DNA from 3 places in the Faecalibacterium sp. BCRC 81149 genome. Region 2 is predicted to be linked to each of the others. Evidence: predicted binding sites of a transcription regulator. Region 2 holds the regulator's gene; each other region holds the start of a gene.
The links. The regulator Rex, encoded in region 2, represses fermentation and respiration genes when NADH is low (regulators of the CRP and FNR family bind a similar motif). The targets are predictions, from matches to a motif close to ATTGTTAANNNNTTAACAAT.
Positions count from the first base shown of each region.

Region 1: the regulator Rex is predicted to act here: its motif matches at 3,001-3,020, upstream of coaD (pantetheine-phosphate adenylyltransferase).
Region 3: the regulator Rex is predicted to act here: its motif matches at 2,976-2,995, upstream of D3F01_RS04550 (phosphoglycerate kinase).

Region 1 covers NZ_QXJA01000001.1:252,971-258,728, reverse strand. The annotation lists gene D3F01_RS01290 (AI-2E family transporter) at 139-1,350, opposite strand; gene D3F01_RS01285 (butyryl-CoA:acetate CoA-transferase) at 1,402-2,748, opposite strand; gene coaD (pantetheine-phosphate adenylyltransferase) at 3,123-3,626, shown strand; gene D3F01_RS01275 (acetyl-CoA C-acetyltransferase) at 3,715-4,929, shown strand; gene D3F01_RS01270 (enoyl-CoA hydratase-related protein) at 5,046-5,758, shown strand, end outside.
Region 2 covers NZ_QXJA01000010.1:85,352-91,109, reverse strand. The annotation lists gene D3F01_RS11475 (pyridoxal-phosphate dependent enzyme) at 1-679, shown strand, start outside; gene D3F01_RS11470 (MATE family efflux transporter) at 924-2,252, shown strand; gene D3F01_RS11465 (ATP-dependent Clp protease proteolytic subunit) at 2,284-2,970, opposite strand; gene D3F01_RS11460 (redox-sensing transcriptional repressor Rex) at 3,224-3,865, shown strand; gene D3F01_RS11455 (thymidine kinase) at 3,953-4,561, shown strand; gene D3F01_RS11450 (extracellular solute-binding protein) at 5,105-5,758, shown strand, end outside.
Region 3 covers NZ_QXJA01000002.1:351,933-357,690, reverse strand. The annotation lists gene gpmI (2,3-bisphosphoglycerate-independent phosphoglycerate mutase) at 1-570, opposite strand, end outside; gene tpiA (triose-phosphate isomerase) at 668-1,438, opposite strand; gene D3F01_RS04550 (phosphoglycerate kinase) at 1,638-2,846, opposite strand; gene D3F01_RS04545 (flippase) at 3,114-4,562, opposite strand; gene D3F01_RS04540 (glycosyltransferase) at 4,563-5,546, opposite strand; gene D3F01_RS04535 (glycosyltransferase) at 5,560-5,758, opposite strand, start outside.

The DNA of each region.
Region 1 (5,758 bases), on a different contig from region 2:
GCGCCGAGACAGCGCCGGGAAGGGGGAGCTTTGCATTTCTCGGCTGCTCTGAGAAAATCATGCGGTAGGAATACAAAAACCGGCCCCGCCTCCCATGCAGGAGACAGAGCCGGTTTTGCGATTCTATTGCGTTTGGGATCACTCGTCGTCGGGGTCACCGAAGGCATCGTGATAGAGGTTTACCATGCCGGATTCGTCGTTGCGATTCAGGCCGTGGAACACCAGCTTTTTGATGACATCATAGATGACCGCGAAGAGCGGCACGCCGATGATCATGCCCACAAAGCCCCACAGGCCGCCAAACAGCAGGATGGCAAAGAGCACCCAGAAGCTGGAAAGGCCGGTGGTGTTGCCCAGGATCTTGGGTCCGATGATGTTGCCGTCCACCTGCTGCAGCACCAGAACGAACAGCACGAACCAGAGCGCCTTGATGGGGTTCTGAATCAGGATGAGCAGGGTGGCGGGGATGGCACCGATGAAGGGGCCGAAGAAGGGGATAACATTGGTCACGCCGATGATGACCGACACCAGCAGGGCGCTGGGGAACTTGAAGATCAGGCAGGCAATATAGCACAGCACGCCGATGATGGCAGAATCCAGGATCTTGCCGTTGATGAAGCCGCCGAACATCCGGTCAGCGTAACGGACTTCCTCCATGATGAGGTCGGCCCAGCGGGGCTTGACCAAACTATAAAGGATGAGCTTGCCCTGCTGCCCGAATTTCTTCCGGCTGGCCAGCAGATACACCGAAACGATGAGGCCGATAATGAAATTTTTGATCCAGGTCACCACATTCACCACGCCTACAGCGGCACCGCTGAGGATGTTCTGCATGGAGGGGAGCAGGGTGTTTTTGATCCAGGCATCCAGGTTGGCATCCAGGCTGTCGTAAGAGTTCTCGATGAAGTCCAGCAGCTTTTTGTTGTTGGCAATGAACTCCTGCTTGGAGATCCACTCCACAAAGTCGCCGATGTTGTCACGTGCCGTGTAGTACAGGGCAGTCACGCTGTTGATGAGCTGCGGCACGATCATCATGATCAGGGCGTAGATCAGCAGCAGGCCGAACAGGATGGTCAGAGCAACGGCCAACATGTTGGCAAAGCGGTGCATCTTTTCCGGGAACAGCTTGTGGAGAAATGCTTCCAGCCAGTTGCACACCGGCTTGAGCAGATAGGCAATCACACTGCCGTAGATAAAGGGCATCAGGATGCCGGTCAGGGTCGAAACGGCATTGCCGAAGCCCTGAAAGCGGTAGATCAGGAAAAAGAAGAGAATACTCAGGCTGATCGCGCCAAAGCCTGCGAACATTCCGTAGAGATAGGGTTTGATATGCGGTTTTTTGTCCATCATGTCATAGAAACTCCATTCCTGCCGCAGACAGCAGGATTCCCTGCGGCAATGTCAGCGCTTGTTGCTCCTGCGCCAGATGTGCAGTTTTTCGGCTTCGGCGATCAGCTCGTCCCGGAAATCGGGGTGTGCCACGCTGATCAGTGCTTCTGCCTTTTCCCAGCTGGTCAGTCCCTTCAGGTTCACACAGCCGTATTCGGTGCACAGGTAGTGCACGTTTGCGCGGGTGTCGGTGACGATGCTGCCGTTTTCCAGGGTAGGACGGATGCGGCTCTCCAGCTTGCCGGTCTTTTTATTCATAAAGGTAGAGGACAGGCAGATGAAGCTCTTGCCGCCGTTGGAAAGGTATGCGCCCAGAACAAAGTCCAGCTGACCGCCTGCACCGGAAATGTGCTTGATGCCTGCACTCTCCGCGTTCACCTGACCGAACAGGTCAATATCCACCGCATTGTTGATGGAGATGAAGTTGTCGATGGCGGAGATGCTGCGGATGTCGTTGGTGTACTCCACGGGAGCGGCCATGCACTCCGGGTTGTTGTTCAGGTAATCGTACATCTTCTGGGTACCGGCACCAAAGGCATAGACCTGACGGCCCTTGTCCAGATTCTTGTGGCGGCCGGTGATCTTGCCTGCCTTTGCAATATCCACAAAGGCATCCACATACATCTCGGTGTGCACGCCCAGATCCTTCAGGTCGCTCTGCGCGATCAGGTTGCCGATGGCGTTGGGCATACCGCCGATGCCCAGCTGCAGGCAGGCACCGTCGGGGATCTGCGGGACGATGAGGTTTGCCACCTTCAGATCGACCTCGGTGGCGGCACCGGCAGCGGCCATCTGGCCGATGGGCGGGTTGCTGCCCTCCACAACACCGGCAACCTGGGAGATGTGCACCCAGTTCTCGGTGCCGCCCAGGCATTTGGGCATGTTCTGGTTGACTTCAACGATGATCTTTTTGGCCTTATCGCAGACGGCACCCAGGTGGGAAGCACAGGGGCCAAAGTTGAAATAGCCATGCTCGTCCATGGGGGTCACCTGGAACACCGCCACATCCACGGGGTCAGAGCTGTCGCGGTAGTAGCGGGGCAGTTCAGAGTAGCGGATGGGGGAGTAGAAGGAGAAGCCCTGGGCAATGGCCTTGCGCTCAATGCCGCCCATGTGCCAGCTGTTCCAGGTCATGTGGGCAGCGGGATCCTCGATCTGGAAGATGGCGGGCACCCACATCAGGATGCCGCCGCGGAAGTTGACATCCTCCAGCTCAGGCAGACGCTTTGCAATGGCAGCGTCCACTGCAACGGGGGTGTTCACGGCCCAGCCGTAATCCACCCAGTCGCCGCTTTTGACCAACGCGGCAGCCTGGTCAGCTGTCATTTTCTTCTGCGCATACAATTCCGTAAAATCCATTATAAACCATCCTCTCTTACAATAACATAAAGGAATTGTAAATTCCAACTTAGTTATATCATTAACAAACGGGAGAATCAATACTTTCCTGGCAAAAAACAGGGCTGGATGCAATATGACTAAAAATCTTAGCTTTTTGTAGAGATTCTTTGGTGCACAAAAAATAAATTTTACACAAAAAATACTTGATAAAATTTTGACGATGTGCTTTACTTATAGCGTAGCAGGATGCAGCGTGGCACTGCGGGTAAGATTGTTTAAAAATTAACGATACACCGCAGCAGAAGAAAAGAACATCTTGCACAGCAAACTGGAAAGTGCTATCATGTCAGAACCAATGCGCTTTTCAAAGGCGCGCAAGGAGGACAAAACCGATGGCAACTGCAGTTTACCCCGGGTCGTTCGATCCGGTCACACGAGGTCATCTCGATATCATCAAGCGCGCGGCAAAGATCAATGATCACCTGATCGTGGCCGTGCTCATCAACAGTGCAAAGCACCCATTGTTCACCGTGGAGGAGCGGGTGGCCCTGCTGCAGGAATGCTGCAAGGGGATCCCCAATGTCACGGTGGAGAGCTTCGACGGCCTGACCGTGGAGTTCGCCAAGAAGCGCCATGCTTCGGTCATGGTGCGGGGCCTGCGGGCGGTAACGGATTTTGAAAACGAGATCCAGCTGGCGCAGACCAATCACGCGCTGATGCCTGGTATTGAGACCATGTTCCTTGCAACCAGCATCAAGTGGAGCTATCTTTCCTCTACCATTGTAAAGGAAGCCGCCCGCTACGGCGGCAGCATCTCCAAGTTCGTTACTCCGAATGTGGAAGCTGCCGTGGAGCAGAAGATGGCCGAGCTGCGCAGCAGGGGAGAGAGCGTCTGACCCCCGTTCCTTATGCAAGAAACGCTTCGGCGTTTTGATAAAACAGTCTTTCTTAAATCACAACATACACAATCAGGAGGCTATTCACATGAAAAAGATCGTTATCGCATCTGCATGCCGTACCGCCATTGGTAAGTTCGGTGGCACCCTTGCCAATGTCCCCGCTGCTGAGCTGGGCTCCATCGTCATCAAGGAGGCTCTGAACCGCGCAAATGTCAAGCCTGAGCAGGTCGATCATGTTTACATGGGCTGCGTGATCCAGGCTGGTCTGGGTCAGAACGTTGCCCGTCAGGCTTCCCTGAAGGCTGGCCTGCCCATCGAGACCCCCGCTGTCACCGTCAACGTGGTCTGCGGTTCCGGTCTGAACTGCGTGAACATGGCTGCTCAGATGATCGAGGCAGGCGATGCTGATATCGTGGTCGCAGGCGGCATGGAGAACATGGACATGGCTCCCTTTGCAATGATGAAGGGCCGCTACGGCTACCGCATGGGCGCTCCCATGGGCAAGAGCGAGCTGGTCGATACCATGGTCAACGATGCTCTGTGGGATGCCACCGGCTTCAACAAGCACATGGGTATGACCGCTGAGAATGTCTGCACCAACGAGACCTTCCAGAAGAAGTACGGCTACAGCCCCATCACCCGCGAGATGCTGGATGAGTTCTCCTACAACAGCCAGGTCAAGGCCGACAAGGCCATCAAGGACGGCGCTTTCAAGGACGAGATCGTTCCTGTTGTCATCAAGGGCAAGAAGGGCGACACCGTGTTCGATACCGATGAAGGCCCCCGTCTGACCCCGGTCGAGAAGCTGGCAACCCTGAAGCCCGCTTTCACCAAGGACGGCATCGTGACCGCAGGCAACTCTTCCGCCATCAACGACGGCGCTGCTGCTCTGGTCATTATGAGTGAGGAGAAGGCCAAGGAGCTGGGCGTTGAGCCTCTGGCAACCTGGGTCGCTGGCGCTCTGGCCGGTGTTGAGCCTGAGGTCATGGGTCTGGGCCCCATCGCAGCAACCAAGAAGGTCATGGCAAAGACTGGCCTGACCGTTGCTGACATGGACCTGATCGAGGCCAACGAGGCATTCGCTGCCCAGTCTGTGGCTGTCAGCCAGGCTCTGAACTTCGATATGAGCAAGGTGAACGTCAACGGCGGCGCAATCGCTCTGGGCCACCCGGTCGGCGCTTCCGGCGCTCGTATCCTGGTCACCCTGCTGTACGCTATGAAGCACCGTGGTGCTCACAAGGGTCTGGCTACCCTGTGCATCGGCGGCGGCATGGGCTGCGCTACCATCGTTGAGATGTAAGCTCCCCCTTTGGAATTGAAATGAATGACAGCCCGCGCCCCGGCTCAGACCGGAGACTCTGCCGGGGCGCGGGAACTGTTTTGAAACGCTGAGAATTTGAATTGGAGGTTTTCACAATGGCTTTTGTAAAAACCGAGGTGCAGGGCGCTGTCGAGATCATCACCATCGACCGTCCCAAGGCACTGAATGCCCTGAACCCCGAGGTTCTGGCAGACCTGAAGGCAGCTTTTGAGGCTGTCGATCAGGAGGCCATCCGCTGCATTGTCCTGACCGGCGAAGGCGACAAGAGCTTCGTTGCAGGCGCTGATATCGGCTCCATGAGCACCATGACCAAGGCAGAGGGCGAGGCCTTCGGCAAGCTGGGCAATGACGTGTTCCTGATGATCGAGAGCTTCCCCATCCCCGTCATTGCAGCCGTCAACGGCTTTGCACTGGGCGGCGGCAATGAGCTGGCCATGAGCTGCGACATCCGCATCTGCTCTGACAACGCCGTGTTCGGTCAGCCCGAAGTCGGCCTGGGCATCACCCCGGGCTTCGGCGGCACCCAGCGTCTGGCACGTCTGGTCGGCATGGGCATGGCAAAGCAGCTGGTCTACTCTGCCCTGAACATCAAGGCAGACGATGCTTACCGCATTGGTCTGGTCAACGCCGTGTATCCGCAGGCTGAACTGATGGAGAACGTGCTGAAGCTGGCCGGCAAGATCGCCAAGAACGCTCCCATTGCAGTGCGCAACTGCAAGAAGGCCATCAACGATGGCATCAGCCTGCCCATTGAGAAGGCTGTTGAGGTCGAGGAGAAGCTGTTCGGCGATTGCTTCGAGACCCACGA
Region 2 (5,758 bases):
CATGGCACTGGCCCTTGCCGGGCGGACGGCGGGCCACCCCGTGGTGCTGACCATGCCGGAGGATGCCCCGGCCCTGCGGCAGGAATACCTGCTCCGGCTGGGGGCGCAGATCCTGCATTCCCCCGCTCAGCGGGGCCTTGCGGGGGCCCGGGCGCTGGCAGAGACCACCGCCGCCGAAAAGGGCTGGTACTATATGAACTGGCTTGCCAACGACGATAACCCCGAATACCACCGCCGGGTGACCGGCCCCGCCATCGTGCAGGCCATCTCCCGGGAGGGCCGCAGTCTCGTGGACACCATCACCGTCGGCGTGGGCAGCGCGGGCACCATCACCGGCGTAGGCGAGACCATCAAGGCCTGGACCAACGATGTCCGCATCGTGGCCGTGGAGCCCTTTGAGAATCAGGCTCTGGGCGGCGGCTTCACCGGCGGGCACGGCATCCCGGATATCGGCTACGGCATCGTGCCGGGCAATTACAACGCCTATGTTGTGGATAATGTAGCCGCCGTTACCAGCACCGATGCCAACCGCGCTGCACAGCGGGTCCTTGCCACCGATGCCATTCCCGCCTCCCCTGCCGCCGGTGCAGCCCTCCACGCCGCCGCACAGCTGATCGCCACCGGCACCAGCCGCTCGGCGCTGGCCATCTTCAGCGGACGGCAAAATTTAAGTTTTTGATGTTGTTTTTCGCAGGACGGCGGGGAGTTTCCCAAAGCAAGTGTCCGCTGGGGTAATGGAATGGCCTGCAACAACAGCGCCCGCCGCCAGTGGCGGAAACAGGAAGCTGTTGTTGGGGCCGCGGCCAGCAAGATGCGAGTGCAAGTGCACGAAGCAGATGCTGGGAGCCGCAACCCGTATTCACTTGCGTGGGAAAGCTCACCGTTGGACTGCACACTATACTTTTAAGGAAAGAGAATTCCATATGACCAAGGATATGACGACCGGCCCGATCACACCGCTGCTGGTCAATTTCACCATTCCCCTTGTGCTGGGTAACCTGTTCCAGCTGACCTATAACGCCGTGGACAGCATCATTGTCGGCAAATTCGTGGGCGAGGATGCCCTTGCCGCCGTGGGCACCTCCAACCCGCTGATGACGCTGGCGATTTTGTTCATCAACGGTGTCTGCCTGGGTGCAGGCATCCTTGTCAGCCTGGCGTTCGGGGCAGGCGACACCAGGCTGGTGGAGCGTCAGGTCTCCACCACCGCCATTGCAGGCTCCGTCTTTTCCCTGGTGTTCTCGCTGGCCTGTGTGATCCTGGCAAATCCGCTGCTCCGTCTGCTGCAGGTGCCGGAAGAGATCCTTCCCATCGCTGTGAACTACCTGCGCATCGTGTTCGGCGGGCTGCTGTTCACCTTCTTCTATAATTTCCTCGCCGCCACCATGCGTGCGCTGGGCGACAGCAAAAGCGCGCTGTACTTCCTGATGATCAGCTCGGTACTGAACATTGGCGGCGACCTGTTCTTTGTTGAGGTGCTGGATTGGGGCTCCGAGGGCTGTGCCCTTTCCACCGTGCTGAGCGAGGCGCTCTGCTGCGTGTTCTGCCTGATCTATATCCGCTGGAAGGTCCCTGTGCTGCAGCTGGGCAGGCGCTGGTTCATTTTTGACTCCTCGCTGCTGAAAAAGACCATCAGCTACGGCTGGACCAGCGCCATGCAGCAGGCCACCGTTCAGCTGGGCAAGATCGCCATTCAGGCCATCGTGAACACCATGGGTGTCAACGCCATGGCAGCCTTTGCCGCTGCAGGCCGCATCGATGACTTTGCCTATGTGCCCCAGCAGAACATCGGCCATGCCACCACCACCCTGATGGCTCAGAACCGCGGCGCGGGCAAAAAAGACCGTGTCCGCACCAGCTTCTTCTGCGGCCTGAAGCTGGAGTTCCTCTACGCCATTTTTATCACAGCCATCTGCTTCTTCTTTGCCGAGCCCATCATCCGGCTCTTCGTCACCGATGCCGCCGTGGTGCATCTGGGAGTGCGCTTTTTGAAGCTGGTCTCCCTGTTCTATCTGATGCCCTCGCTGACCAATGGCATCCAGGGCGGCTTCCGCGGCCTGGGCGACCTTAAGATCACCCTGAACAGCAGCACGCTCAACATGGCAGGCCGTGTGGCGGCCGCTGCCGTCTTTGTGCTGCTGATGAAGATGGATATCGAGGCCCTGCCGTACAGCTATGTTGTGGGCTGGATCCTCATGCTGGTCTATGAAGCCCCCATGATGGTGAAGTATCTGCGGAAGGGCGAGCTGTAAGCCTGACACCGCCCCGGGCAGGTCTTTTCTCTCACTCAGTCCGCTCGATCTCCCGGTACAGCCATTCCAGTGCATCAGAGATGCCGCCCAGCTGGTCGATGAGCTTCTCCTTCACGGCCTTTTTGCCGTCCAGCATGGTGCCCACGTCCATCACCAGCTCACCGGTGCGGAGCATCAGCTCTGAGTAGCGCTCTGCCGTAATGCCGCTGTGGCCCGCCACAAAGCCGGTGATGCGCTCCTGCATCTGCTCGAACCACCGCATGGTCTGGGGCACGCCCAGAATCATGCCGGAGTGGCGGACCGGGTGCACCGTCATGGTCGCCGTGGGCACGATAAAGCTGCGCCGGGCGCTGACTGCCAGCGGGATGCCGATGGAGTGGCCCCCGCCCAGCACGACCGTGGCACTGGGCTTTGAGATGCTGGCAATGAGTTCTGCCAGCGCCAGCCCGGCCTCCACGTCCCCGCCCACGGTATTGATGAGCACCAGCAGGCCCTCCACAGCGGGGTCCTCCTGCACTGCCACCAGCTGCGGGATCACATGCTCATACTTGGTGGTCTTCTGGCCCTGCGGGGCCTCCACATGGCCCTCGATCTGGCCGATCACGGTCAGGCAGTGGATGGCATGGGGGCCGCGGGTGCGCCACACCGTGCCCAGATCTTCCAGCTGCTCTTTCTCCAACCGCTGCTGTTCGGTGGTTTCCTTTTCATCTTCCGGCATGTTGGCTCCTCCTCAGGGTGTTTTTTTCAGTGTTCCCGGAGATCGAAGCAATATGCGGCGGTTAAGATTTCTTTACTTTGAAAAAAATTGGCCCAGAGGATTTGACATTCTGTCTCATTGCAGTATACTTTATACTAAGAATAAGATTGACAAGTATATATCATTATTGTTCAGAAACTGTCTTAATCGCCGGTGCACCTTGCAGGGTGCAAAGAGACCGGCATTCCCTTTGGATGAAAGGAGAACCATTTCCATGAACAATCCCGGCAAAGCTTCCCTTCCGGTGATCAAGCGCCTGCCCAAGTATTACCGCTACCTGCGGACGCTGAAGAACGACGGCATCACCAGCATCTCCTCCCGCGAGCTGGCCGCCCAGATGGGCACCACGGCCTCTCAGGTGCGGCAGGATTTCAACTGCATCGGCGACGTGAACGGCCGCCAGGGCATCGGCTACTCGGTGGAGAACCTGCTTTCCATCCTGGAGCATCTGCTGTTCGGCAACGGTGACCTGCTGCCCACCATCCTCATCGGCTGCGGCCGGTTGGGCAAGGCAGTCAGCCGCTTCATCACCACCGACACCAACGGCTACAAGCTGATCGCCGCCTTTGACAATTCCCCCAGCGAGGTGGGCAAAGAGATCAACGGCATCCAGATCTTACACGTTGACGAGCTGGAGGCCTTCTGCGCAGAGCATAAGCCTGAGGTGGCTGTGTTCTGTGTGCCCCGCAGCGGTGCGGAGGAGCTCAGCGGCCGGCTGGTCGAACTGGGCATCAAAGGCTTCTGGAACTTCTCCCACTACGACCTGTCGGTGCCCTACCCCGAAGTGGTGGTGGAGAACGTCCACCTGGGCGACAGCCTGATGAGCTTGGGTTACCGCCTGCGCAATCAGGACTGATCTATTCTTATAGCATATCACAGGAAACAGGCAGCCCTCTCCCCCCGAACGAGCAGAGAGGGTTGCTTTTTTATGAGGAGAGCAACTATGGCGAAGCTATACTTCCGATACGGTGCCATGAACAGCGGCAAAAGCACCGCGCTGATGCAGGTGGCCCACAACTACGAAGAGCAGGGGATGCGGGTGCTGATCCTGAAGCCCCAGGTGGATACCAAGGGCGGCGGCGAGCTGGTCAGCCGCCTGGGCGTGCGCCGCAGGGCCGACCTGCTCATCCCGCCCGAGGTGGATGTGTTCGAGGCCGTGCGCGCCGCTTCTGCCGGGGAGCAGCCGCTGGCCTGTGTTCTCTGCGACGAGAGCCAGTTCTTTACCCCGGCACAGGCCGAGCAGCTGTTCATGGTCACGGTAGACCTGAACATCCCGGTCATCTGCTACGGTCTGCGGTCAGACTTCTCCCTCAAGGGCTTCCCCGGCTCCACCCGTCTGCTGGAGCTGGCCCACACCATTGAGGAGATGAAGACCATCTGCACCTGCGGGCGCAAGGCCACCTGCAACTGCCGCAGGGTCAATGGGGAGTTCGTCTTTGAGGGCGAGCAGGTCGCCATCGATCTGGAAAACGATGTGCAGTACGTCAGCATGTGCCCCCAGTGCTATTTCAAGGCACGGCGGGCGTTTTACGCCAAACGGAACGCACAGTAAGTGTCGACCTCCAGCAGGCACAGGAGCCACCTTCCTGCATGAGAGCCAAGATCTCCCAAAAGATTTTTACAGTTTTCAGAGCGCTGCCCAGCCGGGCGGCGCTCTTTTTTGTGCGTCCCCTTTCAAAGTGATATATCAGTTGTATCCAACGGCGAACGTTTTTTGCGCAATTGATATATCAGTTTGCAAAACAGCGATATCGTCACTTTTTTCACATGTTGTATACAACAATATACCGTCAATTTCGCAATAAGTTACAAAAACATTGCAATTTTAGAGGTTCCGCCACACTTTCTCGGCCCGTTTCTATGCAATCTATCCAACTATGCAGATTGCATAGTTTTTCGTTCCAAGTTTATTCATTTCGGCAATGCCGTCAAATCACCGCAAATCACAAGAGCAATATTTGTTCGTTTTTTGTCCGTATCACTTCAATTTACATCTTTCTTTTTCCCATTTCTTTTGTTATCATATTTGTATACAACGAGCCTTGTGCAGTAAGGCCCGCGCGATGTTTTTTGATTTATTAGGAGGAGAACAACAATGAGCAAGGCAATTTCCCGTCGTGATTTCCTGAAGGTCACCGGTGCTGTCGGTGCAGCTGGTCTGCTGGCTGCCTGCGGCGGCAATGGCGGCGCTGCTTCCAGCACCGCTTCTTCTGCAGCCGAGGCTGCTTCCGTGGCTGGCCTGAGCAGCGATCCCGTTACCCTGACCATGAGCTGGTGGGGCGGCGAGTCCCGCCACAACGCTTACCAGGAGGCCCTGAAGGCTTTCTCTGCTGAGCACACCACCATCACCGTCAACCCCACCTTCGCTGCATGGTCCGGCTGGGAGGACACCATGTCCACCAAGTTTGCAGGCGGCGTGGCTGAGGATGTCTGCCAGATCAACTGGAACTGGCTGTACAACTACTCCGGCAACGGCCAGACCTTCCTGGATCTGAACAGCGTCACCGATTACCTGGATATGTCCCAGTGGGACGACGCAAAGCTGGGTGCCTGCAATGTTGCAAATGCACAGCAGTGCGTGCCCATCTCCATGACCGGCCGTATCTTCTACTGGAACATGACCACCTTTAACAAGGCCGGCATCACCGAAGTCCCCTCCACTGAGGACGATCTGTTTGCAGCCGGCAAGGCTTTCCAGGAGAAGCTGGGCGATGATTACTATCCCCTGCACCTGGGCGCATACGACCGT
Region 3 (5,758 bases), on a different contig from region 2:
CATGGCGTAGTAACGGCCGGAAACGCTGGCGATCTTGCCAACGCCCAGCTCATCCAGCTTGGCCTGCAGGTCAGCCAGGAAGCCCTTGCCGGCGTGGGGGTCGGTATCACGGCCATCGGTGATGCAGTGCAGATAGACTTCCTTTGCGCCCATGTGCTTTGCCATTTCCAGCACGCCGAACCAGTGGTCAGCGTGGCTGTGGACACCGCCGGTGCCCACCAGGCCCATCAGGTGGATGGCCTTGCCTGCCTCAATGGCGGCCTTCATGTTCTTGACCAGCACGGGGTTCTTGAACATCTCACCGTCCCGGATGGACTTAGTGATGAGGGTCAGCTGCTGGTAAACGATGCGGCCAGCGCCCATGTTGGTATGACCCACCTCAGAGTTGCCCATCTGGCCATCGGGCAGGCCGACAGCCATGCCGGAGGCATCGATGGTGGTCATGGGATATTTTGCCATCAGGGCATCCAGATGGGGGGTCTTTGCGGCGACCACAGCATTGCCGTAGGTCTCGTTGGGCACCCAGCCAAAGCCATCCATGATGCACAGAAGTACAGGTTTCTTGGACATAACGTTGAATCTCCTTTGATTTAGAACAAATAGCGCCCGGCACAGCGCTGGAAAAACGGCGCAGCCGGGCGCTGGGAAAACAGGTCAGAGGGCTTTCTCAGCCGTTGGAAGCGGCATTGACGATAACAGCAAAATCAGGAGCCTTCAGAGATGCGCCGCCGATCAGGCCGCCGTCCACATCCTTCTTGCTCAGCAGCTCCTCGCAGTTCTTGGCGTTCATGCTGCCGCCGTACTGGACCGTGACAGCCTCGGCCACAGCCTCGCCGTACACTTCACCGATGACCTTGCGGATCTGAGCGCAGACCTCCTCGGCCTGGTCAGCGGTCGCGGTCTTGCCCGTGCCGATGGCCCAGATGGGCTCGTAGGCAATGACCACATTTGCCATCTGCTCGGCGGTCACGTCGCGCAGGGCGATCTTGGTCTGCATCCGCACCAGCTCCTCGGTCACGCCCTCTTCGCGCTGCTGCAGGCTCTCGCCCACGCAGATGATGACCTTCAGGCCCGCATTCAGGGCAGCCAGAGCGCGCTTGTTCACGGTCTGGTCGGTCTCTGCAAAGTACTGGCGGCGCTCGGAGTGGCCGACGATGACGTACTCCACACCCAGATCCACCAGCATATCGGCACTGATCTCGCCGGTGAACGCACCGGACTTCTCAAAGTGGACATTCTCAGCACCCACATGGATGTTGGTGCCCTTGGTCTTTTCCACAGCGGTGACCAGATCGGTGTAGGGGGTGCAGATAACGACCTCACAGGAAGCATCCTTGACGGCGGGGATCAGCTCATCCACCAGCTTGGCTGCCTCAGTGGCGGTCTTGTTCATCTTCCAGTTGCCTGCAATGATTGCCTTACGCTTTGCCTTATCCATTCTTACGATCTCCTTATCAAAATATCTCTCCGCCGCCTTCGTTGCCGCCTCTCCCGGCAGGAGAGGCAGGATAAACGACATCTCCTGCCTCCCGGATGGGGGCTGGCGAACGTCGGCAAGGCTGAGAGATCTTATTACCCAAAATAAAAAGTGCGGCGGCGTATATGCCGCCGCACCTCAGTGATGCTGGTTCAGATGCTTATGCGTTCTGGATCACAGCGATACCAGGCAGCTCCTTGCCCTCCAGATACTCCAGAGAAGCGCCGCCGCCGGTAGAGATGTGGGTCATCTTGTCGCCCAGGCCCATCTGCTGCACAGCTGCTGCGCTGTCGCCGCCGCCGATCACGGTGGTAGCATCGCTCTCAGCCATAGCCTTGGCAACAGCCAGAGTGCCGGCTGCCAGGGTGGGGTTCTCGAACACGCCCATGGGGCCGTTCCACACCACGGTCTTGGATGCCTTGACAGCATCGGCAAACAGCTTCATGGTCTCGGGGCCGATGTCGCAGCCCTCCATGTCAGCAGGGATGGCGGTGACGGGCACCACAGTGACATCCACGGGAGCGTCGATGGGATCGGGGAAGTCCTTGATGCAGGCTGCATCCACGGGCAGCAGCAGCTTCACGCCCTTCTCCTTGGCCTTGGCCATCATTTCCTTGCAGTAATCCAGCTTGGTATCGTCGCACAGGCTCTTGCCGACCTCGTAGCCCTGAGCCTTGACGAAGGTGTAAGCCATGCCGCCGCCGATGATCAGGGTATCGACCTTCTCCAGCAGATTGGAGATGACGTTCAGCTTATCGGCGACCTTAGCGCCGCCCAGGATGGCGGTGAAGGGACGGACGGGATCGTTGACTGCGTTGCCCAGGTACTTGATCTCCTTCTCCATCAGGTAACCGACAGCGGTATCCTTGATGTAGTCGGTGACACCTGCGGTGGAGCAGTGTGCACGGTGGCAGCTGCCGAATGCATCGTCAACGTATGCATCTGCCAGAGAAGCCAGCTCCTGGCTGAACTCAGGCATGTTCTTGGTCTCTTCCTTGCGGAAACGGGTGTTCTGCAGCAGAACGACATCGCCGTTGTTCATTGCAGCAACAGCAGCCTTTGCGTTCTCGCCCACAACGTTATCGTCATCAGCGAACACAACGGTCTTGCCCAGCTTTGCGCTCAGAGCCACAGCAACGGGTGCCAGGCTGAACTTTGCCTCGGGGCCGTTCTTGGGTTTGCCCAGGTGGCTGCACAGGATGACCTTAGCACCATCGTTGACCAGCTTCTGGATGGTGGGCAGAGCCGCATTGATGCGGTTCTCGTTGGTGATCACGCCGTCCTTCATCGGGACATTGAAATCGCAGCGGACAAGGACCTTCTTGCCGCAGTAATTCTGATCGTCGATCGTTTTCTTACCTAAACCCATGGTAACAAACTCCTCTCAAATTCTTTTCGTTCGGAATCGAATTTTGCTCTTCATCGGGGGCCGCGCACTGCGAACTTCCCCGTACATCCTTATTATAAACAAAAAGCGTGTGTATTGCAAGGATGGGAGATGGATAATTTATTAACAAACATTTGTTGCAGAAGCAAAGAAATGTGGTGATTTTGCCGGAACGCACCAAAAAGCGCCGTTTTTTCTGAAAAAGTCCCGCCGCAGGGAGTGTTCGCCCCCCGCAGCGGGTCTGTCCATTCAGGATATTTTCCGGAGCTTCTGCTTCGCTTTTTCCAGATATTCCAGCACCAGCGGATTTTTCATGCCCAGCAGGATGACCGCGTATGCAGCCACTGCGCCCAGCACCGCCGCCAGAATGGAGACGAGATTGGGCAGAGCCAGTGCCTTGACCCCGGTACAGACAAGAACGATGCCCACACAGCCGCAGAGCACCGAGCCAACGGTGCGCCGGTCAGCTGAGACCGTGACCAGACCCCTGGAGCAGCGGATACAGAGCACCATGGAGCACAGCTCTGCCAGCAGGGTGGTAAAGGCCGCCGCATTCTCCCGGAACCGCGGGATGAGCAGGATGTTCAGCCCCACGTTCAGCAGACCGCTGACCAGCGTGATCCAGAACAGTTCCTTTTCTCTTCCGCAGGGCAGAAGCGCGCAGGAATTGTACAGCCAGCCAAACAGACAGACGATCAGGGCAAGGCTCAGGATCTGCAGTGGCATCACCGCATCCAGATAGCTTTCCCCGGAAATAAAGAGGACGACCTCCCGGCTGAGGGCAAACAGTCCCACCACAGCCGGAGCCACCACCACGATGAGCGCGTTGAAGATATTGTTGAACAGCTTGTTGAAGTTTGCCTTGTCTCCCACGCCCGCATAATGGGACAGCCGCGGGATGGACACCACCAGCACCGCCGAAAGCAGGTTCTTTACAATGCCATAGATCTTACCCGCCACCGAGTAAATGCCCACATTGTAATCTGTTCCCAGAATGCCCAGGATCGTGGTATCCGAGCTGACATAAAGGGTCGTTGCCAGCGTGGATGCAAAGATGATGAGGATTGGCTTGAGGTGCTTTTTCCAGTCGATCCTTCTTGTCAGCCAGATGGTGCAGTACCGCCGGACCCGGAAAAAGTTGAGCACATTGGCACCTACCGCCGCAAACACCGTGATGCCCGCATAGATGCAGTAGTCATCCCGGGTCTTGACGAAGGCAAACAGCATGAAAATAGACAGCACCTGAAACAGCAGACCTCGGATGGTGATATAGGTATACTCCTCAAAGATCGTGAACACCCATTCGGTGCCGATGGTCGTGAATAAGATCTGTAAACTCAGTACCAACATCAGGTCGGTATAGGCATGGAGCTTTGTCCAGAAAAGCATCGTCACCGCCAATGCCGCATAGGTCAGGGCCGTGGAGATCATATTGATGGAGAACATCTCCGATGCAAAAGCCGACAGTTTTTCCCGGTCGTTCACATAGCGGGACCCCTCACGCACCGCATAGGAGGAGATGCCAAGGCCTGCAAACAGCAGAAAATACCCGCAGACGGAGCTTGCAAAGTTCACTTTGCCCAGGTTTTCCACCTGAAGAACATTGGAAGCGTAGGGGAATGTGATCAGCGGAAAGATGATATTCATCAATGTTTTGAATGCGCTCATTGCCGCATTCAGACTGAGGGACTTTTTCATTCAGATCTCCACTTCGTAAGTTTTTCTGGCCTGTTTCTTTTTCAGCCAGCTGTTCCAGAGCAGATACGAATACAACGTTTTTATAAAATACCGATACTGCCCTGCACGAAGCCAGCCTGCCAGAAGGGGGCCGGCATTTCTCTTAAACTCCCGTTCCGCTTCGGCACACGCCTGCTCCATAAAAGCATCATCCTTGCAGTATTTCACCACAATTTCTCTGCACCGCAGCGCATATCCGGCCCGTGCAGACCGGTACACGAACGGTTCATCTACAAACACTTCACAGATACGCCGCCATGCCTTCAGCTCTGTCAGTTTTCCTGCCGAATAATGCCCGCTCGTCACCGAGTCATCGTTGACATAGTAATAGTAAAGTGCCTTGTCGATGCAGGAAATTTTTTCTGCCTTTCGGATACATTTTGCAAGAAACAGCGTATCCTCACCAATTTTCAAGTCAATATCGAACACAACATCTTGTGTGACCGCACGGCGGTAAAGCGCACCCCAGCACACTGTATGTGCCTTCCGGCTGTTCCAGTCATATCGTCTGACCGGCATAACACTGACTTTCTCCGTCTCATCGCTCTTTGTCTGGGTTAGTCCGGTCGTGCCCAGAAGATCCAGACCGTAGCAATAAGCAATCTCCGCACCGGTCTCATCTAGCACTCTTTTGAGCCGCTCTATGCACTCGGCATGGAGCGAATCATCCGGGTCAGCAAAAGAAATCAGTGTGCCTGTACTTTTTTCCAATCCCAGATTTCGCGCAGAGGAAACACCACCGTTTGACTTATGGTATATCTTGATCCGCGGATCTTTTTCCGCGTAGCGCTGGCAGATGGCAAGGGAGTTGTCTGTTGACCCATCATCCACCAGAATGATCTCCAGATCCCGATAGGTCTGACCAAGGATGCTGTCCAGACATTTTTCCAGATACTTTTCTTTGTTATAGATCGGCACAATGATACTGACGGTATCGTTCAGCACAAATTCTCCTCCCTTATTTTGCCGCCGGGCCGTTTTTCAGCAGGAACAGTTTTGCATACAGCCTCCGGCTGCATCTGAGCAACTGATACTTCCGCTGGCTGCTGGTGCAGAGCAGCTTTGCCGCCGCCGGGTCACACTCCTGCAGAAAGGCCTCCATCTTTGCGCGGCGCTCCGTGTCCTGCATCAGATACGGATAGCAGTGCTCCACCACG